Regions from separate parts of the Clostridium sp. D5 genome, predicted to be linked through region 3. Evidence: predicted binding sites of a transcription regulator. Region 3 holds the regulator's gene; each other region holds the start of a gene.
The links. The regulator HrcA, encoded in region 3, represses chaperone genes, less so after heat shock. The targets are predictions, from matches to a motif close to TGTTAGCACTCNNNNNNNNNGAGTGCTAACA.
Positions count from the first base shown of each region.

Region 1: the regulator HrcA is predicted to act here: its motif matches at 6,105-6,135, upstream of HMPREF0240_RS09365 (co-chaperone GroES).
Region 2: the regulator HrcA is predicted to act here: its motif matches at 4,703-4,733, upstream of clpB (ATP-dependent chaperone ClpB).

Region 1 is NZ_GL870811.1:226,795-234,842, forward strand. Features, by position in the region: gene HMPREF0240_RS09340 (YifB family Mg chelatase-like AAA ATPase) at 1-1,470, shown strand, start outside; gene dprA (DNA-processing protein DprA) at 1,475-2,557, shown strand; gene topA (type I DNA topoisomerase) at 2,594-4,666, shown strand; gene codY (GTP-sensing pleiotropic transcriptional regulator CodY) at 4,763-5,542, shown strand; gene HMPREF0240_RS09360 (hypothetical protein) at 5,684-6,010, shown strand; gene HMPREF0240_RS09365 (co-chaperone GroES) at 6,166-6,450, shown strand; gene groL (chaperonin GroEL) at 6,557-8,048, shown strand, end outside.
Region 2 is NZ_GL870809.1:1,036,624-1,044,671, forward strand. Features, by position in the region: gene HMPREF0240_RS04445 (hypothetical protein) at 1-186, shown strand, start outside; gene HMPREF0240_RS04450 (class I SAM-dependent methyltransferase) at 409-1,020, shown strand; gene HMPREF0240_RS04455 (Gfo/Idh/MocA family oxidoreductase) at 1,056-2,036, shown strand; gene HMPREF0240_RS04460 (zinc-dependent alcohol dehydrogenase family protein) at 2,153-3,178, opposite strand; gene HMPREF0240_RS04465 (ROK family transcriptional regulator) at 3,452-4,588, shown strand; gene clpB (ATP-dependent chaperone ClpB) at 4,797-7,394, shown strand; gene HMPREF0240_RS04475 (DNA polymerase IV) at 7,391-8,048, shown strand, end outside.
Region 3 is NZ_GL870810.1:424,710-432,757, forward strand. Features, by position in the region: gene lepA (translation elongation factor 4) at 1-1,354, shown strand, start outside; gene hemW (radical SAM family heme chaperone HemW) at 1,356-2,543, shown strand; gene HMPREF0240_RS08305 (chromate transporter) at 3,000-3,554, opposite strand; gene HMPREF0240_RS08310 (chromate transporter) at 3,551-4,096, opposite strand; gene hrcA (heat-inducible transcriptional repressor HrcA) at 4,464-5,513, shown strand; gene grpE (nucleotide exchange factor GrpE) at 5,541-6,221, shown strand; gene dnaK (molecular chaperone DnaK) at 6,262-8,048, shown strand, end outside.

The DNA.
Region 1 (8,048 bases), on a different contig from region 3:
GAGGCGGATGTCAGTAATGGACTGCCTGCTTTTCATATGGTTGGGTATCTTTCTTCGGAGGTGAAGGAGGCTGCGGAGCGGGTTCGGACGGCGATCCGCAATTCGGGGCTGGATTTTCCGGCTAAGAAGACGGTGATTAACCTGTCACCGGCAACGATGAGAAAGAGGGGCGCGGCTTTTGATCTGCCGATTGCAGTGGCTATACTTGTATCCTTAGGGGTGATACCGGAGGAAAAGGTGCGGAATATGCTGATTATCGGGGAATTGAGCCTTGACGGGTGTCTGCAGAAAGTTCCGGGAATTTTGCCGGTGATACTGGAGGCACGGGAGGCGGGGGTTCCGGTCTGTATCGTGCCGAAAGCGAATGCTTCGGAAGGGGCGCTCGTGGAAGGCGTAGAAGTACTTGGAGTCCGAAACCTTCAGGAAGCCTTTGCTTTTCTGGCGGGAAATGAAAAACTGGAAGCAGAGCCGTATCCGGAAGAAAGAGCAGACGAACCTGCAGAGAACTTTCTGGATTACAGTGATATACAGGGGCAGGAAGGCGTGAAACGGGCCGCGGAAGTAGCGGTTGCGGGCGGGCATAATCTGCTCCTGGTTGGGCCGCCGGGAAGCGGCAAAACTATGGCAGCCAGACGAATTCCGGGAATTCTGCCTCCGATGACTCTGGAGGAAAGCATGGAGATTACGAAGATATACAGCATTATGGGGCTGGTGGATAAAGAATCACCGCTGATACGGCAGAGGCCTTTCCGCAGTGTACATCATACGGCAACTAAGGCGGCGCTGATCGGGGGTGGTTTGATACCTTCTCCGGGGGAGATCAGCCTGGCTCACGGCGGGGTACTGTTTCTGGATGAATTACCGGAATTCCAGAAGGCAGTGCTGGAAGTACTGCGGCAGCCGTTGGAGGAACATCAGGTCAGGATAACGAGAACACACGGTAACTATGTATTTCCGGCTAATTTTATACTGATAGCGGCTATGAATCCCTGTCCCTGTGGATGCTATCCGGATTTTGAACGGTGCACCTGCACTCCCGGCCAGATTCAGCACTATCTTGGTAAAATCAGCCAGCCTTTTTTGGACCGCGTCGACATTTGCGTGGAGGCGCCAAAAGTAAAATATGAATCCCTTCTGGGAAAAAGAAAAGGAGAAAGTTCCGCAGATATACGCAGGCGGGTGTGTGATGCCCGTGAAATTCAGAACCGGCGTTACGCAGGGACGGGAATTGTTTCCAATGCTATGCTTGGGGTAAAAGAACTGGATAGATACTGTGGGCTTGGAAAAGCGGAAAACAGGCTGATGGAGCAGGCATTTACTTCGCTGAGGCTTACTGCGAGAACCTATCATAAGATTTTGAAGGTGGCCAGGACAATTGCTGATCTGGAAGGACAGGAAGAGATTGGAGAAAGACACATAAAAGAGGCCATAGGATACCGCACCATGGATAAAAAATACTGGGGGAGATGAATAGATGAAATATGAATACTGGTTTGCTGAGATTACATCTTTGAGCGACAGAAAAAAATATATGCTGAGAAAACAGATAGGATCAGGTGAACGTATATTTTATATAGAAGAAACAAAACTAAAAGAAATGGGGTTCTTAAATGAAAAAGATATCCATACAATTATGCAGGCGCAGAAAGCAGGGAAACTGGACGAAAAAGCTGCAAAAATAGTTGAGATGGCGATTCACTTTGTACCGCATTTTGCCCAAGAATTTCCTGGGAGGCTGCGGAATATACCAGATCCCCCCTATGCACTTTATGTAAAGGGAAAACTGCCGCATGAGGAGAAAAAAGCGGTAGCTATTGTAGGGGCAAGGCGCAGTACGCCTTACGGGGAAAAGTATGCCCTGGAATTTGGAGAGAAACTTGCGGAATACGGTATTTCTGTTATCAGCGGAATGGCAAGAGGAATTGACGGGACGGCCCAGAGGGGTGCTCTGATGGGAAAAGGTAAGACATACGCGGTATTGGGCTGCGGGGTGAATATCTGTTATCCGCGGGAACATATTGGGCTGTATGCAGATATTTTAGAGAACGGAGGAGGGATTCTGTCTGAATTTCCACCGGGAACCCCTCCGGCGCCCCAGAATTTTCCCCGGAGAAACCGGATCATCAGCGGGCTTTCGGATCTGGTGCTTGTGATGGAGGCGAGATCGAAGAGCGGCTCGCTGATTACAGCGGATCTTGCATTGGAGCAGGGGAGGGATGTTTATGCACTGCCTGGGCCTGTAAACAGCAGCCTGAGTCAGGGGTGCAACGAGCTGATCAGGCAGGGAGCGGGCATTCTTTTGTCTCCTGAAATGGTGCTGGAAGTGCTGAATATTGACTGCCTTGAAGGAAGTGAAAAAATAACCAAAAATAAAAAAGTGCTTGAAAGTGGGGAAAATATGGTGTATAGTCGACTTGGTTTGTATCCCAAGAATCTCAGCCAGCTCACAGAAGAGACAATGCTGCCTGCAAACGAAGTGCTTGAGCGGCTTGTGTCATTGGAATTGAAAGGATACATCAGAGAAGTTTCAAAAAATTATTATATTAAGATGAAATGATAAATAGGGGCGTGAAAGCCTAGTGGAGGAAGTTTTATGGCACATTATCTGGTTATTGTGGAGTCACCTGCCAAGGTGAAAACAATTAAAAAGTTCCTGGGAAGCAACTATTCGGTTGCTGCATCGAACGGACATGTCCGTGATCTGCCCAAGAGCCAGCTGGGCATAGATATAGAGAATGACTATGAGCCCAAATATATTACGATAAGGGGAAAAGGCGATATCCTTGCGAATCTACGTAAGGAAGCCAAGAAGGCTGACAAAGTTTATCTTGCAACTGACCCTGACCGTGAGGGAGAGGCAATATCCTGGCATCTGGCAACGGCTCTGAAATTAGATGATAAGAAAATGCGCCGTATTACATTTAACGAGATTACCAAAAATGCTGTAAAGGCATCTTTAAAGGCACCCAGGGATATCGATATGACTCTGGTTGATGCCCAGCAGGCGCGCCGCATTCTGGACAGAATGGTGGGGTACCGCATCAGCCCGGTTCTCTGGGCAAAAGTAAAAAGGGGACTCAGCGCAGGCCGTGTGCAGTCTGTTGCCCTCCGCCTGATCGCGGACAGAGAAGCCGATATCGATGCATTTATACCGGAAGAATACTGGTCACTGGATGCTATTTTAAAGGTAAAAGGTGAAAAACGTCCGCTTGTTGCCAAGTTCTATGGCACGGAAAAACAGAAGATGACAATCGGTTCAGAGGAAGAACTGAATCAGATTATTAAGGCCGTGGACAATGAAGATTATAAGATCACGGATATTAAAAAGGGCGAGCGCATCCGTAAGGCACCGCTTCCTTTCACAACCAGTACTCTGCAGCAGGAAGCAGCGAAAGTATTGAACTTTGGAACACAGAAAACAATGCGTATTGCACAGCAGCTGTATGAAGGAATTGATATTAAGGGGAACGGTACTGTCGGCGTCATTACCTATCTGCGTACGGACTCCACCAGAATCTCCGAGGAGGCAGATGCAAGTGCAAGAGAGTATATCCAGGCAACCTACGGAAAAGAATATGTTGCGGCAGGTGTACAGGCTAAAAAGACTGAGAAAAAGATCCAGGATGCCCATGAGGCCATCAGACCGACCGATATCACCAGGACGCCGGCTTCTTTGAAGGAATCTCTTTCCAGGGACCAGATGCGCCTGTACCAGCTGATCTGGAAACGTTTTGCGGCCAGCAGAATGCAGCCCGCGAAGTATGAGTCCATTTCAGTGAAAATCGGGGCAGGAGAGTACCGGTTTACCGTATCGACTTCCAAAGTCGTATTCGATGGATTCAAAAGCGTCTATACAGAGGCAGATGAAGAGAAAGAGGAGAGCAATGTCCTGGTAAATGGCCTGAACATGGAAACTCAGCTGAATAAGGATAGTTTTGATACAAAACAGCATTTTACACAGCCGCCGGCTCACTATACGGAGGCAACACTTGTCAAGATGCTGGAAGAGCTGGGGATAGGACGACCAAGTACGTATGCACCTACGATCTCCACCATCCTCGGACGCCGTTATGTTACGAAGGAGGCAAAGAACCTCTATATAACAGAAATCGGTGAGGTCGTGAATAATATCATGAAGCAGTCCTTCCCGAGCATTGTGGATGAGAATTTTACTGCCAACATGGAAGGTCTTCTGGATATGGTGGAGGAAGGCAAGGTTCCGTGGAAAGAAGTCATCCGCAATTTCTATCCGGATCTGGACGAAGCGGTGAAGATTGCAGAGAAAGAGCTGGAAAGCGTAAAGATTGAAGATGAAGTGACGGATGTGATCTGCGAAGAATGCGGACGCAATATGGTGGTCAAATACGGGCCTCACGGAAAGTTCCTGGCATGTCCCGGTTTTCCGGAGTGCAAGAATACAAAACCATATTTGGAAAAGATCGGAGTACCATGTCCGGTCTGCGGTAAAGAAGTGGTCATCCGCAAGACGAAGAAGGGCAGAAAATACTTTGGCTGCGAAAACAATCCGGAATGTGAATTCATGTCCTGGCAGAAGCCATCCAAAGAAAAGTGCCCAGAATGCGGTAATTATATGGTAGAAAAAGGCAATAAACTTGTATGTGCAGATGAAAAATGTGGATATGTCCGAAATTTGAAAAAAAATTAGATAAATGACGTTGATATTTCGTGAGTTGTATGATAGCATAACTATATCGAACGAATTGGAACGAGTTGTATACACAATTAAATCTGGAGGAAATCAATGAGCGTACAGTTATTGGATAAAACAAGAAAAATTAATAAGCTGCTGCATAACAACAATTCCAGTAAGGTGGTTTTTAACGATATTTGTGCCGTCCTTACGGAGATTCTGAATTCTAATGTTCTTGTTGTAAGTAAGAAGGGCAAGATACTGGGAGTGAGCAAAAGCGGTCAGGTAGAAGGTATCGGGGAACTTGTCGGTGAATCGGTTGGTGCACATATTGATGAGATGCTGAATGAGCGCCTGCTTAATATCCTGTCTACAAAAGAGAATGTGAACCTGGAGACACTTGGTTTTTCACCGGAAGCAGTGAAAGGATATCAGGCGATTATCACCCCCATTGACATAGCGGGAGAGCGTCTGGGAACGCTGTTTATCTACAAGCAGGATTCGGTATATGAGATTGATGATATTATTTTAAGCGAGTATGGCACAGCGGTTGTAGGACTGGAGATGCTCCGTTCTGTCAACGAAGAGAGTGCGGAAGAGACAAGAAAAGAGCATATCGTGCAGTCAGCGATCAGCACGCTGTCCTTTTCTGAGCTGGAAGCAATCATCCATATTTTTGAGGAGCTGGACGGAACAGAAGGTATCCTTGTAGCAAGTAAGATTGCAGACCGCGTGGGCATTACAAGATCTGTAATTGTCAATGCACTCAGGAAGTTTGAGAGTGCAGGAGTTATAGAGTCCCGTTCATCAGGAATGAAAGGGACATATATCAAGGTTCTGAATGATTATGTATTCACAGAACTGGAGAAAATAAAAAAAGAGCGTCTGTAAATATTCAGATGATTTTATCTTTTACAGTGCATAGTTAATTAGAGAGGGTATCAGGCTGCTGATGCCCTTTCTTGGGATAACAGACAGTGTTTTGCCAATAGCTTTAGCAGAAAACATGATAGTATAGGAGGCAGTGAGAAAATGTATGAAGGAAACCCGGTAGATTTACAGATGGAAAAAGTGATTTCGGCAGATGTGATTTTTGATGATGCAACGCATCATTGCCAGGTTTTTAAGTATGATCTGGAGGAAGATTACATATACTTGCAGCTGAAAGAAGATGACTTGACGGCAATCTCGCTGGATGCGAAGTACCAGTGCTATATTTCCACCAAGAAGGAACTCCTTTTTTGTACAGGCGCAGTAAAGGAACGTTATCAGTGCGAGAACGAAAATATGCTTGTTTTTAAGATAGAAAATGGCTTCTACAATGTGGCAAGCGTAAAACGGCCGATCAAAAGGAAGTAACACCTGGTTAAGAAAAAATAGGTTTATAAACTAAGTATAAATTTTACAAACTCTGTTGACAAATTAAGAACAGAGTGCTATTTTATATTCATGAGGTTAGCACTCAAAAGAAATGAGTGCTAATAATATGTAAAATCAATTAAGGAGGAGTTACAATGAAATTAGTACCATTAGGTGACAAGATTGTATTAAAACAATTGGAAGCGGAAGAAACAACAAAGTCAGGTATCGTCCTGCCAGGTCAGGCAAAAGAGAAGCCGCAGGAGGCAGAAGTTATTGCAGTTGGACCTGGTGGAATTATAGACGGAAAAGAAGTAACAATGCAGGTAAAAGTCGGCGATAAAGTAATCTACTCCAAATATGCAGGTACAGAAGTAGAACTTGAAAAAGAAGAATATATCATTGTTAAGCAGAGCGACATTCTGGCAATTGTTGAATAGGGTGTTCGTTAAGGGCTTTATATTTATTGATCATTTAATTTCAGTAAGACTATAATAAAGATGAACTTGAAAAAAGAATCTAATCAGATTAAGAGGAGTGACAGACATGGCAAAGGAAATTAAACACGGAACAGAAGCCAGAGCAGCATTAGAAAAAGGCGTTAACCAGCTGGCGAATACAGTAAGAGTAACACTGGGACCAAAAGGAAGAAACGTAGTTCTTGACAAATCATTCGGAGCACCGCTTATTACAAACGATGGTGTGACGATCGCAAAAGAGATCGAACTGGAAGATGGTTTTGAAAACATGGGAGCTCAGCTCATTAAAGAAGTTGCTTCCAAGACAAACGATGTAGCCGGAGACGGTACAACAACTGCTACTGTACTTGCACAGGCAATGGTGCATGAAGGAATGAAGAACCTGGAAGCAGGCGCTAATCCAATTATTCTGCGTAAAGGTATGAAAAAAGCTACCGATGCGGCAGTGGATGCTATTGCAAAGATGAGCAGTAAAGTAAAAGACAAAGAGCAGATTGCAAGAGTTGCAGCTGTATCTTCAGGAGATGACTTTGTAGGTCAGATGGTAGCAGATGCTATGGAGAAAGTTTCCAATGACGGAGTTATCACAATCGAAGAGTCCAAGACAATGATGACAGAGCTGGATTTAGTAGAAGGTATGCAGTTCGACCGTGGATATATTTCCGCATACATGGCAACAGATATGGAAAAAATGGAAGCAAAACTGGATGACCCATATATTCTGATTACAGACAAGAAGATCGCCAATATTCAGGACATCCTTCCGCTGTTAGAGCAGATTGTACAGTCTGGAGCAAGACTTCTTATCATTGCTGAGGATATCGAGGGCGAAGCTCTTACAACACTGATTGTCAATAAACTGCGCGGAACATTCAACGTAGTAGCAGTAAAAGCACCGGGATATGGTGACAGAAGAAAAGAGATGCTTCAGGATATCGCAATCCTGACAGGCGGACAGGTGATTTCCGAAGAACTGGGAATGGATCTGAAGGAAGCTACACTGGATCAGCTTGGACGTGCAAAATCCGTAAAAGTTCAGAAAGAGAACACCGTAATCGTTGACGGATGCGGAGACAAAAAAGCAATTGAGGACAGAGTTGCTCAGATCAAAAAAGGTATTGAAGAGACAACATCTGATTTTGACAGAGAAAAATTACAGGAAAGACTTGCTAAACTGGCTGGCGGCGTAGCAGTTATCCGTGTAGGTGCTGCAACAGAGACAGAGATGAAGGAAGCAAAACTCCGCATGGAAGATGCTCTGAACGCTACAAGAGCAGCAGTAGAAGAAGGAATCATCGCAGGCGGCGGTTCTGCATACATCCACGCAGCAAAAGAAGTTGAAAAACTGGCTGAGGAACTGGAAGGCGATGAGAAGACAGGCGCGAAAGTAGTCCTGAAAGCTCTGGAGTCACCACTGTACCACATCGCATCAAACGCAGGTCTTGAGGGAGCTGTTATCATCAATAAAGTAAGAGAATCCGAACCGGGAGTTGGATTTGACGCTTACAAAGAAGAGTATGTAGACATGGTAAAAGAAGGAATCCTGGATCCTGCAAAAG
Region 2 (8,048 bases), on a different contig from region 3:
CTGGAACGGTTTAGTTTCGAAGGTTTCATAAAAGGAGACAGAATGTGTCTGGAAGCCGATGACGTCCTCGAACTATTCCGATACTGCCCCCTGGAATCAGCACAGCTGTATGTAGATATAAAACCCCAGGAAGAAAGCCTGACAATAGGAGAGTATCTATTACAGACGGGCCTCTTGGTATCATAAAAAGCAGTGGCTATATCATAACTGCCCGAAGAATTTCATACTGTCAGGATAAAAAAACGCGTAGCCTACAACCATCCGCCTGGCGTCCCCCCTCCTCCAGTTAACCTTCGTTTAACAAGACCATCTTTACATTCATAGAGTATTTGAGTATACTAAAACTAGTTAGTTGATACTAAGTATTTAGTATTCAGGAATTATATTTAGATGACAGGGAGAAGAACGATGGGATATTATCAGAATGCATGTAAACCGGAAGGTTTAGATGGAAAAATGATGCTTAACAGGATGAACAACAGCCATGCTGCAATGGCAGAGTGGGGATTCAATCACATTACAATTCAGGAAGATGATTTGTCGCTGGATATTGGCTGCGGCGGAGGGGCAAATGTCAGAACTCTGCTGGAAAAAAGTATTCATGGAAAGGTAAAAGGCATAGATTATTCGGAAGTCAGTGTTGAAGAATCAACGAAGATGAATGCAGACGCAATCAAGGACGGACGGTGCCAAATCATACAGGGAGATGTAATGGCACTCCCATTTTCAGATGCCTCCTTTGACGTAATAACTGCATTTGAAACGGTTTATTTTTGGCCTGACATTTCCAAAGCGTTTGAGCAGGTGTTCAGAGTTCTGAAAGATGGCGGAATCTTTTTGATTTGTAATGAATCCAACGGTGAAGATCCTGAGGGGGAAAAATGGCTTGATGAGATTGAAGGAATGACGATTTATAATTCGGATCAGTTACGGCTTTTACTACAGCAGGCCGGGTTTTCCAATATTAAGATAGATAAAAAGGAAAACGGCTGGATCTGTGCAGCCGCAGAGAAAATATGAAATGAATGAACAGCAATATGAAGGGGGATTCAAGGATGAAAAATTATAATTGGGCTGCACTGGGATGCGGAGATATTGCCGGTCAGCTGGCTCAGGAAATGAGTCGCCAGGGAAGAAACTTATATGGCGCAGCGAACCGTACATATGCAAAAGCGGTAGAATTTGCAGAAAAATATGGGGTTCACAAGGTATATGATAAGATAGATGATATATTTGAAGACGAAGATGTAGATATTATTTATATTGCCACTCCCCATAATACACACAGTGAATATCTGCGGAAGGCGCTTCGGGCCGGAAAACATGTGCTCTGCGAGAAGTCGATTACTTTAAATGCAGGGGAACTGGAAGAAGCGGTAAAGCTGGCAGAGGATAATCATGTGGTTCTGGCGGAGGCAATGACAATTTATCATATGCCCATTTATAAGCGTCTTAGTGAGATCATAGCCTCCGGCAGACTTGGGGATTTGAAATTAATACAGATGAATTTTGGATGTTACAAAGAATATGATATGAGCAACCGTTTCTTCAATCCCAGCCTGGCGGGGGGAGCGATGCTGGATATTGGAGTCTATGCGCTTTCATTTGTCAGGTGGTTTATGTCATCAAAGCCGGATGAAATTGTATCGCAGGTGAAGTATGCACCTACCAAAGTGGACGAACAGGCCAGTATTCTGTTGAAAAACAGGGAAGAGGAAATGGCGGCCGTCATCTTGTCCCTGCATGCCCAGCAGCCGAAACGGGGGATGGTGTCATTCGACAGGGGGTATATCGAGATTTATGAATATACCCGAGGCGTAGAAGCAGTCATCACTTTTACAGAAGATGGAACCAAAGAAGTTATAAAAGCAGGCAATAAAGAAAATGCACTTGTATATGAAGTGGAAGATATGGAAGCAGCGGTTTCAGGAAAAGATAATGTCATGCATCTGGATTACACGAGAGACGTTATGGATATTATGACCAGCATACGTAATCAATGGGGGATGAAGTATCCTGAGGAGGAGCAGGACTAGAGCGGTAATCAGAAAGGCCAAGAGAATAGGCAAAAGGGTGCTGCAATCAATAATCTGACTGGTTCTGCTGTAAATACTGGCGCTGTCATATCGTTTCATTCCCCTTTTCAGCGCTTTTACTTTTCCGGTGAAATGATATATTTTCCGTTTGTGCGAAGTTCCGGTCTGCTTAATACATCTTCCAGTTTCTCAAGTCCGCATACGTCAAAAACCATGCTGCTGACATCCAATCGTTCGGAATCAATCAGATCCAATGCCCTTTTCTGTGTATAAGGATTAATGAAGGATGCCTTCAGCTCTAATTCCTTCTGGAAGATCTGGAATGGCTTTACAGAGATTGCCTCGTCCGGTTTTGTAAGGCCAAACATCATGACAATTGCTTTGTTTCCAGCAATCTCGATTGCCTGTTCAATCGTAGAAGGACGTCCGACACATTCGATGACTGTGTTAACCCATGTCATACCGGCAGCTTCTAAGCGTGATTTTACACCTTCCCGAAGCGGATTAATGCAGACATCGGCACCCAATTTTCTTCCAACTTCTCTTTTGCTTTCTACAGGTTCGAGTAAGGCTATTTTTGCTGCTCCCGCCAGTTTAGCCAACTGTAACATAAGAAGGCCAATCATTCCTCCGCCAATTACAACGACCTGATGACCCGGCTGAATCTCGCACATATCGATTCCGTGCAGACAGCAGGCAACCGGTTCTGTCATGGCGCCCTGTTCAAAAGTGGTGTTTTCCCCAAGCTTATAAACCTGTCTTTCATTTACCGCACAATATTCTGCAAATCCGCCGTTGACGGTTGTTCCGTATCCAATCATGTGTTCGCAGTAGTGTGCAATCCCATTTCTGCATGGCTCGCAGGAACCGCAGTAGCAGTTGGGATCAATGCATACTCTGTCCCCAGCTTTGTAATCCGTTACTTCTGCGCCTGTCTCTGTGATGACGCCTGAAAATTCATGTCCGAGTATAGTGGGAGGGGTAACTTCTGCGGCGCCTTTGTCACCCTCGTAGATATGTACGTCTGTTCCGCATACGCCGCAGGCCTTTACCTGAATCAGGACATCTTTTGGACCAACTGCCGGCATCTCATGTTCTTCCACCCGTAAATCATGTTTTCCGTAAAATACTGCACTTTTCATTTAAATTCCTCCATGTTGAAAGTTTTGATTGTTACTTAAGTTTATATCTAAGTTGTAAGTAGAGTATAAAACTTAAAGCTTGAAAAAGCTATTGACAAATAAACCAAGATTTATACTTTATTTCTATGCACATTTCACAATGAGTGGGGGATGCCGTGGTTAAGAGTTTCGTAAAGAAGAGCTTTTCTTAATTGCGTTTTTACTTTCACTGTATTAGAATAAAACCAGAACTTACTTTTATGATCTACACATAACTTTTATAAGGAGTTTCATATGAATGAGAAAGGTGTAACCACTATTACATTAAAAAAAATAAATAAGTCAAAGGTCTACCATTATATTTATAAGCAAAGGATTACCGCCAAGCTGCAGATTGTCCGGGATCTGCAGATGGGGCTGTCCACGGTCAGCCAGAATCTGAATGTTTTGGAACAGGAGGGGCTGATTGAAAGAAAAGGATTTTTTGATTCGACCGGGGGAAGGAAGGCACAGGCGATACAGATTGTTGCTGATGCAAAAATTTCCATAGGAGCAGGGATTTTGAAAAATATGTTTCATATTGCTTCTGTAAACTTATATGGAGAAGCAGTAAATATGGAAACTTTTAATGTACCTTACAGCAGTGATCCGGGATATTATGACCAGGTTACAGATAAGATTGAACAGTTTATCTCGGAGAATTATTATACAAAAGATCGGATTCTGGGTATTTCCATTGCAACCCAGGGGATTATATCTACGGATGGCGCTACTGTAACTTATGGCGCAATCATGGATAATTCAGATATGAAACTTACTGATTTTTCTTCCCGCCTGCCATATCCGTGCCGTTTGGAACATGATTCTAAGGCCGCCGCCTTTCTGGAATTATGGAATCATAATGAATTTGATAATGCGATGGTGTTTCTTCTGAACAGGAATCTGGGAGGGGCCGTTATAACGAACCATTGCGTTCAGAAGGGAATGTCTATGCACAGCGGCGCCATCGAACATATGTGTATTGATCCGGATGGACCCCTGTGCTACTGTGGAAACAGAGGATGCCTGGAGACTTATTGCTCGGTAAATGCACTGGAAGCCGCCGCAGGGATGCCTGTGAAAAAGTTTTTTACTTTGTTGAGAGAAGATAATGATGGCGGTATGCAGCAAATTTGGGAAGGCTATCTGCAGTATTTGGCTTTTGCCATAAGAAATTTGAATCTGGTTATCGACGGCCCTATTATTATAAGTGGATATCTGGCGCCTTATTTCACGGAGGAGGATCTCGAATATTTACTGGAGCGCATTAATAGTTCTACTCCCTTTAAACTTGAAAGAAGGCATTTGATCGTAGGAATGCAAGGACAGTATACACCGGCAGTCGGGTCAGCATTGTATTATGTTGAGCAGTTCATGGAATCAATATCCTGACAGGAAATAAACGGTCAGATCATTCTTGGGGGTATTTTAAGTTTTAGTCTGCCCCTGCCCGTGGTCATGATTTCTGCATGTATTTAATACTATTTTAACAGTTTGCTAAAAAAAAATTAGCACTCATCTATTGACAGTGCTAATAACGAGTGGTATTGTTATAGTGTTAATAGAACAATGACATTGAAATGACAAAGGAGGTCTTTCTATGAACATAAATAAATTTACCCAGAATTCTCTCCAGGCAGTCCAGAATTGTGAGAAAGTAGCCTACGACTACGGCAACCAGGAGATTGCACAGGAGCACCTGCTGTATGCACTGGTAACGCAGAATGACAGCCTGATTTTAAAATTACTTGAAAAAATGAATATACAGGGAACCCTGTTTACAAACCGTGTGGAGGAGGCCCTGGCTAAGCGTCCGAAAGTGCAGGGCGGCCAGGTATTCGTGGGGCAGGATCTGAACAACGTTCTGATCCATGCGGAGGATGAGGCAAAGCAGATGGGAGACGAATACGTTTCTGTAGAGCACCTTTTCCTGGCCCTGTTAAAATATGCAAGCCGAGAACTGAAGGCGCTGTATAAGGAATTCGGCATCAGCCGCAACGATTTCCTGCAGGCATTGTCCACTGTGCGCGGAAACCAGAAGGTGACCAGCGACAATCCTGAGGCTACTTATGATACTTTGAATAAGTATGGCCAGGATCTTGTGGAGCGTGCAAGGGATCAGAAGCTGGATCCTGTCATTGGCAGAGACGAGGAGATCCGCAATGTGATACGGATTCTTTCCCGTAAGACCAAGAACAATCCCGTGCTCATCGGTGAGCCGGGCGTCGGAAAGACGGCAGTTGTAGAGGGGCTGGCACAGCGTATCGTCAGAGGTGACGTGCCGGAAGGTCTGAAGAATAAGACAATCTTCTCTCTGGACATGGGAGCTCTGGTTGCGGGCGCAAAATACAGAGGCGAATTCGAGGAACGTCTGAAAGCGGTTCTGGAGGAAGTGAAAAACAGCGACGGACAGATCATTCTCTTTATCGATGAGCTTCACACAATAGTAGGCGCAGGAAAAACGGATGGCGCTATGGATGCCGGCAACATGCTGAAACCGATGCTGGCAAGAGGCGAGCTGCACTGTATCGGTGCTACGACACTGGATGAGTACCGCCAGTATATTGAAAAGGACGCGGCGCTGGAGCGGCGTTTCCAGCCGGTCATGGTAGAAGAGCCTACGGTGGAGGATGCGATTTCTATTCTGAGGGGGCTAAAGGAACGCTATGAAGTATTCCATGGTGTCAAGATCACTGACAGCGCGCTGGTCGCGGCGGCAATGCTATCCAATCGTTATATATCCGACCGGTTCCTGCCCGATAAGGCAATCGACCTGGTGGATGAAGCCTGTGCGCTGATTAAGACGGAACTGGATTCCATGCCTACAGAACTGGATGAACTCCGCCGCCGAATCATGCAGCTGGAGATTGAAGAAGAAGCATTGAAAAAAGAGGAAGACCGGCTGAGCAAGGAGCGCCTCGGACACCTTCAGGAAGAGCTGGCCGGCTTAAATGAAGAGTATGCGGGCAAGAAGGCACAGTGGGACAACGAGAAGGCTTCTGTTGAAAGAGTCCAGAAGATCCGCGAAGAGATAGAACAGGTAAACAAAGATATCCAGAAAGCACAGAGGGAGTATGACCTGAACCTGGCAGCAGAGCTGCAGTACGGACGTCTGCCGCAGCTGCAGAAACAGCTGGAGGAGGAAGAAGACAAGGTCAGGGAGAAAGAACTGGCACTGGTTCATGAAGCCGTTACAGACGAGGAGATCGCCAAGATCATTTCCAGATGGACGGGAATCCCGGTGGCAAAGCTGAACGAGAGCGAGAGAAGCAAGACGCTGCATTTGGGCGATGAGCTGCACAGACGTGTCATTGGACAGGATGAGGGCGTGGAATTGGTGACAGAGGCAATTATCCGTTCTAAGGCGGGTATTAAAGACCCATCAAAACCAATCGGATCATTTCTGTTCCTCGGACCTACCGGTGTCGGCAAGACGGAGCTGGCGAAAGCGCTGGCGGAGAGTCTGTTTGATGATGAGAACAGCATGGTGCGTATCGATATGAGCGAGTATATGGAGAAATTCTCCGTATCCAGGCTGATCGGAGCGCCTCCGGGATATGTGGGATATGATGAAGGCGGCCAGCTGACAGAAGCGGTCAGAAGGAAACCATATTCTGTTGTACTGTTTGACGAGATCGAGAAGGCACATCCAGATGTATTCAACGTGCTTCTTCAGGTGCTGGATGACGGGCGTATCACAGACTCACAGGGGCGTACCGTGGACTTTAAGAATACGATCCTGATTATGACCTCCAACCTTGGGGCCAATTATCTTCTGGAGGGGATTGAGGAAGACGGGACCATAGACGCGGCAAGCCAGGATATGGTGATGAACGAGCTTCGCGCCCGGTTCAGGCCGGAATTTCTGAACCGTCTGGATGAAATCATTATGTTTAAACCGTTGACGAAACACAATATTTATGCAATTATTGATTTATTAGCAGCAGACGTCAACAAGAGGCTTGCAGATAAAGAGCTTTCTATTGAGCTGACAGAAGAGGCCAGAAATTATATCGTAGAAGGTGGATATGACCCGATGTACGGGGCAAGGCCACTGAAGAGATATCTGCAGAAGAATGTAGAAACACTGGCAGCAAAACTGATTCTGGCAGGCAATGTGGGAAGAGGCGATATCATTCTAATCGATGTTGTTGACGGAAAATTAGAAGCAAGGGTGAAAGGACAGCTGGTTTTATGACGCCGATCATTTTCCATATAGATGTCAATTCCGCTTATCTGAGCTGGACAGCGGTAGAACAACTGAAAAACGGAGCAAAGCAGGATATGAGGCTCGTACCGGCCATCATAGGCGGCGACCAGAAGGCGCGCCGGGGCGTGGTGCTTGCCAAGTCCATTCCTGCAAAAAAATACGGCATTCGCACGGGGGAACCTGTTGCGAATGCCTTTCGTAAGTGTCCGAACCTGGTGATGGCTCCCCCTGACCATAAGATGTACCGGGAGAAAAGCGCGCGCCTCATGGAGTACTTGAAGACGTTTACCACGGAGATTGAGCAGGTCAGCGTGGACGAGTGCTATATGGACTTTACCGGGATTGCATGGAAATACCCGTCTCCCGTGGATGCGGCACTGGTCATAAAGGACGGGATAAAAGCGCAGTTCGGGTTTACGGTAAATATCGGGATATCCTCCAACAAGCTGCTGGCTAAGATGGCATCGGATTTTGAAAAGCCGGACAAGGTGCACACGCTGTTTCCCGAGGAGATCCGGGTGAAAATGTGGCCTCTTCCTATCGGGGAGCTGTATATGGCAGGGCGTTCCAGCGTGGAGACATTTAAAAAACTGGAAATATATACGATCGGGGATCTTGCGCAGGCGGATCAGGGGCTGATCA
Region 3 (8,048 bases):
TGTGATCGGAATTGACGCAGAGAATGCACCTTTGATCTCTGCAAAGACCGGATTGAATGTGGAAGATGTACTGGAGCAGATTGTGGAGAAGATCCCGTCACCCGTGGGAGACGCATCGGCGCCGCTGCAGGCGCTGATCTTTGATTCTCTTTACGATTCCTACAAAGGAGTAATTGTGTTCTGCCGCGTAAAAGAGGGGAGCGTAAAGAAAGGCACGCCGATCCGTATGATGGCTACAGGAGCCACGGCAGATGTTGTGGAGGTTGGATATTTCGGAGCAGGCCAGTTTATTCCGTGCGAGGAACTGAGTGCGGGGATGGTAGGCTACATTACAGCCAGCCTGAAAAATGTAAAAGACACCCGTGTGGGTGACACTGTGACCAATGCAGAGTGTCCCTGCGAACAGCCGCTGCCAGGATATAAAAAGGTTAACCCCATGGTTTACTGCGGTATGTATCCGGCGGACGGAGCAAAGTATCCCGATCTGAGAGACGCACTGGAGAAGCTTCAGCTCAATGATGCCGCCCTGCAGTTCGAAGCGGAGACTTCTGTTGCGCTGGGATTTGGATTCCGCTGCGGATTCCTGGGATTGCTGCACCTGGAGATTATTCAGGAGCGTTTGGAGAGAGAATACAATCTGGATCTGGTGACCACGGCTCCCAGTGTTATCTACAAGGTATACAAGACAAACGGGGATGTCATCGAACTGACAAATCCTACAAACCTTCCGGATCCCGCTGAGATTGAATACATGGAAGAGCCGATCGTAAAAGCCGAGATCATGGTGACCTCTGAATTTATCGGTGCGATTATGGACCTGTGCCAGGAGCGCCGCGGGGAATACCAGGGAATGGAATATATTGAGGAGAAGCGTGCGGTTCTGCATTATCATCTGCCGCTGAACGAGATCATTTATGATTTCTTTGATGCATTGAAGTCCCGTTCCAGGGGATATGCATCCTTTGATTACGAGATGTTGGGATATGTACAGTCAGAACTTGTGAAACTGGATATCCTTATTAATAAAGAAGAAGTGGATGCTCTTTCCTTCATCGTGCATGGCAGTACGGCTTACGAGAGAGGCAGGAAGATGTGCGAGAAGCTGAAGGAAGAGATTCCGCGTCAGTTGTTTGAGATCCCGATCCAGGCCGCTGTAGGCAGTAAGATCATAGCACGTGAGACTGTTAAGGCAATGCGTAAGGACGTACTCGCAAAATGTTACGGCGGTGATATTTCCCGTAAGAAAAAGCTTCTGGAAAAACAGAAGGAAGGAAAGAAGCGTATGCGCCAGGTGGGCAACGTAGAGATTCCACAGAAGGCCTTCATGAGCGTGCTGAAGCTGGATGATAAATAAAATGGAGAAAGAACTGGAGCTGTATCTGCATATCCCCTTCTGTGTGAGAAAATGTGCATACTGCGATTTTCTCTCTGCGCCTGCCGATGAGGCCGCGAGACAGGAATATGTGGATGCACTGCTCATGGAAATACAGGGATACAAAGAAACATATTATGTACCGTACAGGGTCACGACAGTATTTATTGGAGGAGGAACGCCCTCCCTGTTAACAGCAAAACAGATTACAGAAATCTTTGCCGCCCTGCATCAAAGTTTCCGTCTCGCTGATACTGCAGAAATTACTATAGAGGTAAATCCCGGAACCATAACAGAAGAGAAACTTAGATCCTGGAAAGCTGCCGGAATCAACCGCCTGAGCATTGGCCTTCAGTCCGCGGACAATGAAGAATTAAAGATGCTGGGAAGAATCCACACATGGGAAGAGTTCATGGAAACCTATACTTTGGCGAGAGAAAAGGGTTTTGAGAATATCAATATAGATTTGATATCCGCCATACCCGGCCAGACAGAAGCAAGCTGGGAGAATACACTAACCAGAGCCGCCCGTCTGGATCCTGAGCATATATCCGCCTACAGCCTGATCGTAGAAGAAGGAACCCCATTCTATGAACGGTACGGGGAACCGGACGGTCAAAGGGCAGTGGATGTGATAGATACAGAGAATCCGGAACTGCCGTCTCTGCCCGATGAAGACACAGAAAGAGCGATATACGAAATGACCGCAGGGATCCTGTTACATTACGGCTATCATAGATATGAAATCTCCAACTACGCAAAAAAAGGATATGAATGCCGCCACAACCTGGGTTACTGGGAGCGGAAAGAGTATCTCGGAATCGGTCTGGGGGCATCCTCTTTTGTTAAAGGCTCAAGATATCACAATACAGAGGATATCAGTTCCTATCTAAAAAAGGTACAGGGCAGGGAAGAAATAAAAGAGGACGTGGAACAGCTGTCAACCGCAGACGAAATAGAAGAGTTCATGTTTCTTGGACTAAGGGAAACAAAAGGAATCTCGATTTCCCGATTTGAACAGTTATATAAACAAAGTATATTTGATGTTTATGGGACAGAATTGGAAAAACTGACTGAGGGGGAACTTCTGACCGTTGATGGGGATCATATTCGACTAACGGGGCGGGGAATCGATGTAAGTAATTTAGTATTTATAGAATTTATGAGGTGAAGTTTAGCGGCGGAGGGGGCGCCAGCGAGGAGCGTGATGTTCCGGCGGCGTACGGGAAGGCTTATGCTGATTCTGGAAACCGGCCGCTTAGCCAAGAAGTTCTAGCCGCGAAAAAGCCGCATCTTATGGAACCGAGCGTATTCACTTAGAAAGCCGATGCTTTCTAAGCTCAGACGCTCTGGATAATTGATTTGGAGATCAATTATCCTCCATAAGATGCGGCTTTTTCGCGGCAAGAACTTCTAGGGCACGCTATGAGGCTTCCAGAATCAGCATAAGCCTTCCCGTACGCCGCCGGAACATCACGCTCCTCGCTGGCTGGACGCATCAGGGCGGGAGAAAAGTTACCGGGGAGGGAATTCGGACGGGGGCAGCGGATGGAGTTGGTTTACTTTTAGGGGTTGGAAGGGGACAGCGCCCCCTCAAACCCGAAAAACACCCCCTGCCACCGCCCCCTCAAACCCGAAAAACACCCCCTGCCACCGCCCCCACAATGATCCATATGAGGGGATGTATGTTTTTGAGTGGTTTTATCTGCAGCAGTATAAATATGATGACTCCCAACAGGATAGCCGAATATTTTAGCGTAATGACTCCCTGGTTTGTATCTGCGAATGTAATGACTACGATCTGCCATACTGCGTAACCGATCAGTGCGGCTATCATGGGGCGTATTCCATAGAATGCGGATTTGACGTACTTGTTGTCGCTGAAATTGGACATGAATTTGGCTATAAGGATTATGATAATAAGGGCCGGACATACCAGGCCGAAGGTCGCGATCAGTGCTCCGGGGATACTACCGGCATGAAAACCTGCATAGGTTGCCATGTTAATACCGATCGGACCCGGGGTGCTTTCGCTGATGGCTATCATGTTCGCAAGCTCTGTCGTTGTAAACCAGGTATATTTGGTGGTAAGCTCCATAAGAAAGGGGATAGTCGCCATACCACCGCCGATGGAAAACAGTCCTATTTTAAAAAACTCTATAAATAAGGTAAGATAGATCATGCGCGTTTTTTCTCCTTCATAATATTTACAAAGATACCTGTTCCTGCAGCACAGATAACCAGTATAATCGTAGGCACAGGCGAGAAAGTAGCAAGCAAAAACCCGGCAAGAAATAAAAGCAGACCCACTTTATCACGAATTCCGGTCCTGGCCAGTGAGATGACGGTATTAATCATCAGTGCACATACAGCAATCCGAATACCCGCCAGAGCATGCAAAACCATCGGATTATCCATAAACTGGGTCAAAATACTGGCAATCAGACAGATAATGATAACCGAAGGACTCACCATTCCCAAAGTACCAAAAACAGCCCCCCAAACCCCGGCCTGCTGATACCCAATATAAGTAGAGGTATTAACAGCAATAATACCGGGAGTACACTGCCCGATCGCATAAATATCCAGGAGCTCCTCATCCGTAGCCCATTTCTTCTTAACAACAACCTCCCGTTTCAGCATTGGCAGCATAGCCATACCGCCCCCAAAAGTAAGCACGCCAACACGAAAAAAAGTCGAATATAATTCCCACAATTTCTTCATAAAACCTCCTGCAAAAATCAAAGGCCCCGAACAGTCTGAATCCCGAAGTCCATTTCTTCCTATTAATAAAATACCATTATTAATACATTCTACGACTTTTTTTGAAAAGATACAATCAAACCTATGTAAAGTTCAAATAAAGTTAAAAAAACACCCAGCCTCACCTTCCGTCAATCCTGCCATAGAGCGCCCCCCCTCTTCCCCTGCCCCCAAGAATTCATTCTTTTGTATATAAAGTATAAAAAATATATAAACACTGTTGACAAAAATAAACCAGGGTGCTATCTTAATATACGTAAGGTGTTAGCACTCAAAACTAAAGAGTGCTAATAAACAAAAAAGCTGATTCAGTAAGGAGGATCCTGATATGGCAGTAGATACAGAATTGACTGACAGAAAGCTTGTCATATTAAAGGCAATCATCCGGAATTATCTGGAGACAGGAGAACCGGTAGGTTCCAGGACCCTTTCAAAATATACAGAATTGAATCTGAGTTCAGCTACTATCCGCAATGAGATGGCAGACCTGGAGGATCTGGGATACATATTCCAGCCCCATACATCTGCAGGGCGTATTCCTTCCGACAGAGGTTACCGGCTGTATGTCGATATGCTGATGGAAGAGAAAGAGCAGGAGATCACGGAACTGAGGAATACCATGCTGGAGAAGACAGACAAGGTTGACAAGGTACTGCAGCAGGCAGCCAGGGTTCTTGCAGCCAATACGAACTATGCGACTATGGTTTCAGCACCGGTCAACAGCAGGAACACATTGAAGTTTATACAGCTGTCACAGGTGGATGAAGAACAGATTGTTGCAGTGATCGTGATGGGCGGCAATGTCATCAAGAATAAAATTATTGATGTGGGTGAGACTTTAAGTAATGAGAATCTGCTGAAGCTGAATATGCTGCTGAATACTACTCTGAATGGAATGTCCATTGAAGAGATTAATCTTGGCCTGATTGCAAGGCTGAAGGAGCAGGCGGGAATTCACAGCAAGGTGATTAGTGATGTCCTGGATGCAGTGGCAGAGATTATACATGTGGACGACGATATGGAGATTTATACAAGCGGCGCCACGAATATTTTTAAGTATCCGGAATTAAGCGACAAGCAGAGTGCACAGGAGATTATCAGTGCATTTGAAGAAAAGCAGCAACTGGCCGACCTCGTAACCGAGACGCTGGCCAGTGAAGATAATCATGGAATTCAGGTATACATCGGAGATGAAGCGCCGGTGAAGACCATGAAAGACTGCAGTGTTGTGACAGCTACCTACGAATTGGGCGAGGGCATGAAGGGTACCATAGGTATCATAGGTCCAAAGCGTATGGATTATGAACATGTCATGAAGACGTTGAAGACTCTGCAGAATGAGTTGGATGCAATTTATTACAAAGACCCAAAAGAATAGGAAGGTGAATAGCTGGTGGAAGAAAAGATGAGCAAAGAAGATATGGTGAAAGAAGCCGTAGAAGAAGCAAAGGCAAAAGCTGTAATGGAAGCAGAAAAAGAGCAGGATGAAAACCAGCCTGAGTCCGAAGCTGAGCCGGAAGCGTGTGAAGACGCACAGGAAGAAACAGAGTGCGAAGAAGATGTGAGCGCTGAAGATGCCGAAGAGTCCGGAGATGATGACAGCAAGTCCGGCAAAGAAAAGAAGCGGTTCGGCAGAAAGAATAAAAAAGACAAAAAAGACGAGAAGATTGATGAACTGACTGACAGGCTTACCCGTCAAATGGCAGAGTTTGATAACTTCCGCAAACGTACTGAAAAGGAAAAATCCCAGATGTACGAAATAGGTGCGAAAGATATCATAGAAAAGATTCTTCCGGTCGTTGATAATTTTGAACGCGGCCTGGCAGCTGTGCCAGAGGAAGAACAGTCCAATCCTTTTGCACAGGGAATGGAAAAGATTTATAAACAGCTGATGACTACGCTGGAAGAGATTGGCGTAAAGCCGATTGAGGCGGTTGGAAATGAGTTTAACCCGGATTTCCATAATGCGGTTATGCATGTGGAGGATGAAGAGTTTGGCGAGAATATCGTAGCCGAGGAGTTTCAGAAAGGCTACACATACCGTGAAAGTGTAGTAAGACATAGTATGGTGAAAGTAGCAAACTAATTTCTCATTCAAAATCAAAATATTTCAGGAGGAAATGATTATGGGCAAAATAATTGGTATTGACTTAGGTACAACAAACAGCTGTGTAGCTGTTATGGAAGGTGGACAGCCAACTGTCATTGCAAATACAGAGGGCGCAAGAACAACTCCATCTGTAGTAGCATTTACAAAGACTGGAGAGCGTCTTGTAGGTGAACCTGCAAAACGTCAGGCAGTAACAAATGCAGACAAAACAATCTCTTCTATCAAGAGAGAGATGGGAACAGACTACAAAGTATCAATCGATGATAAAAAATACTCTCCGCAGGAGATTTCAGCAATGATCCTTCAGAAGATGAAGGCAGACGCAGAAGGATATCTTGGAGAAAAGGTAACAGAAGCAGTTATTACAGTACCGGCTTACTTCAATGATGCACAGCGTCAGGCAACAAAAGATGCAGGTAAAATTGCAGGACTGGATGTAAAGCGTATCATCAACGAGCCTACAGCAGCAGCTCTTGCATACGGGCTGGACAATGAAAAAGAGCAGAAGATCATGGTATATGACCTTGGCGGTGGTACATTTGATGTATCTATCATTGAAATCGGCGACGGCGTTATCGAAGTATTATCTACAGCAGGAAATAACAGACTCGGCGGAGATGATTTTGACCAGAAGATTACAGATTATATGCTGGCTGACTTCAAATCAAAAGAGGGCGTAGACTTATCAGGAGACAAGATGGCGCTTCAGAGACTGAAAGAAGCTGCTGAGAAAGCGAAAAAAGAACTTTCTTCCGCAACAACAACCAACATCAACCTTCCGTTCATCACAGCTACATCTGAAGGACCGAAGCATTTCGATATGAACCTGACAAGAGCTAAGTTTGATGAACTGACACATGACCTTGTTGAGAAGACTGCAGAACCGGTAAGACGTGCACTTTCAGATGCAGGTATTTCAGCATCCGAACTGGGCCAGGTACTGCTGGTTGGTGGTTCCACACGTATTCCTGCAGTTCAGGAAGAAGTTAAACGTCTGACAGGCAAAGAGCCAAGCAAATCCCTGAACCCGGATGAGTGTGTTGCACTCGGTGCATCTGTACAGGGCGGTAAGCTGGCAGGAGATGCAGGCGCAGGCGACATCCTTCTGCTGGACGTTACACCGCTGTCACTTTCTATTGAGACAATGGGGGGCGTTGCAACAAGACTGATTGAAAGAAATACAACAATACCTACAAAGAAGAGCCAGGTATTCTCCACAGCAGCAGATAATCAGACTGCAGTTGATATCAATGTTGTACAGGGAGAGAGACAGTTCGCAAGAGACAATAAGTCCCTCGGACAGTTCAGACTGGATGGAATTCCGCCGGCTCCACGTGGAATCCCGCAGATCGAAGTAACATTTGATATCGATGCAAACGGTATCGTTAATGTATCAGCAAAAGACCTTGGAACAGGCAAAGAGCAGCACATCACAATTACTGCAGGCTCCAACATGTCAGACGATGACATTCAGAAGGCAGTAAAAGAAGCAGCTGACTTTGAGAGCCAGGATAAGAAACGTAAAGAGGCAATTGATACCAGAAACGAAGCCGACAGTATGGTATTCCAGACTGAAAAAGCAATTAAGGAAGTCGGCGACAAGCTGGATGCTACAGACAAAGCAGCTGTAGAGGCTGACTGCCAGGCATTAAAAGATATCCTTGCAAAATCTACTCCGGAAGAAACTACAGACGCTCAGGTTGCTGAAATCAAAGCAGCCAAGGATAAGCTGATGGAAAGCGCTCAGAAGTTATTTACTAAGATGTATGAGCAGGCAGGAGCAGGCGCAGGTGGAGAAGCAGG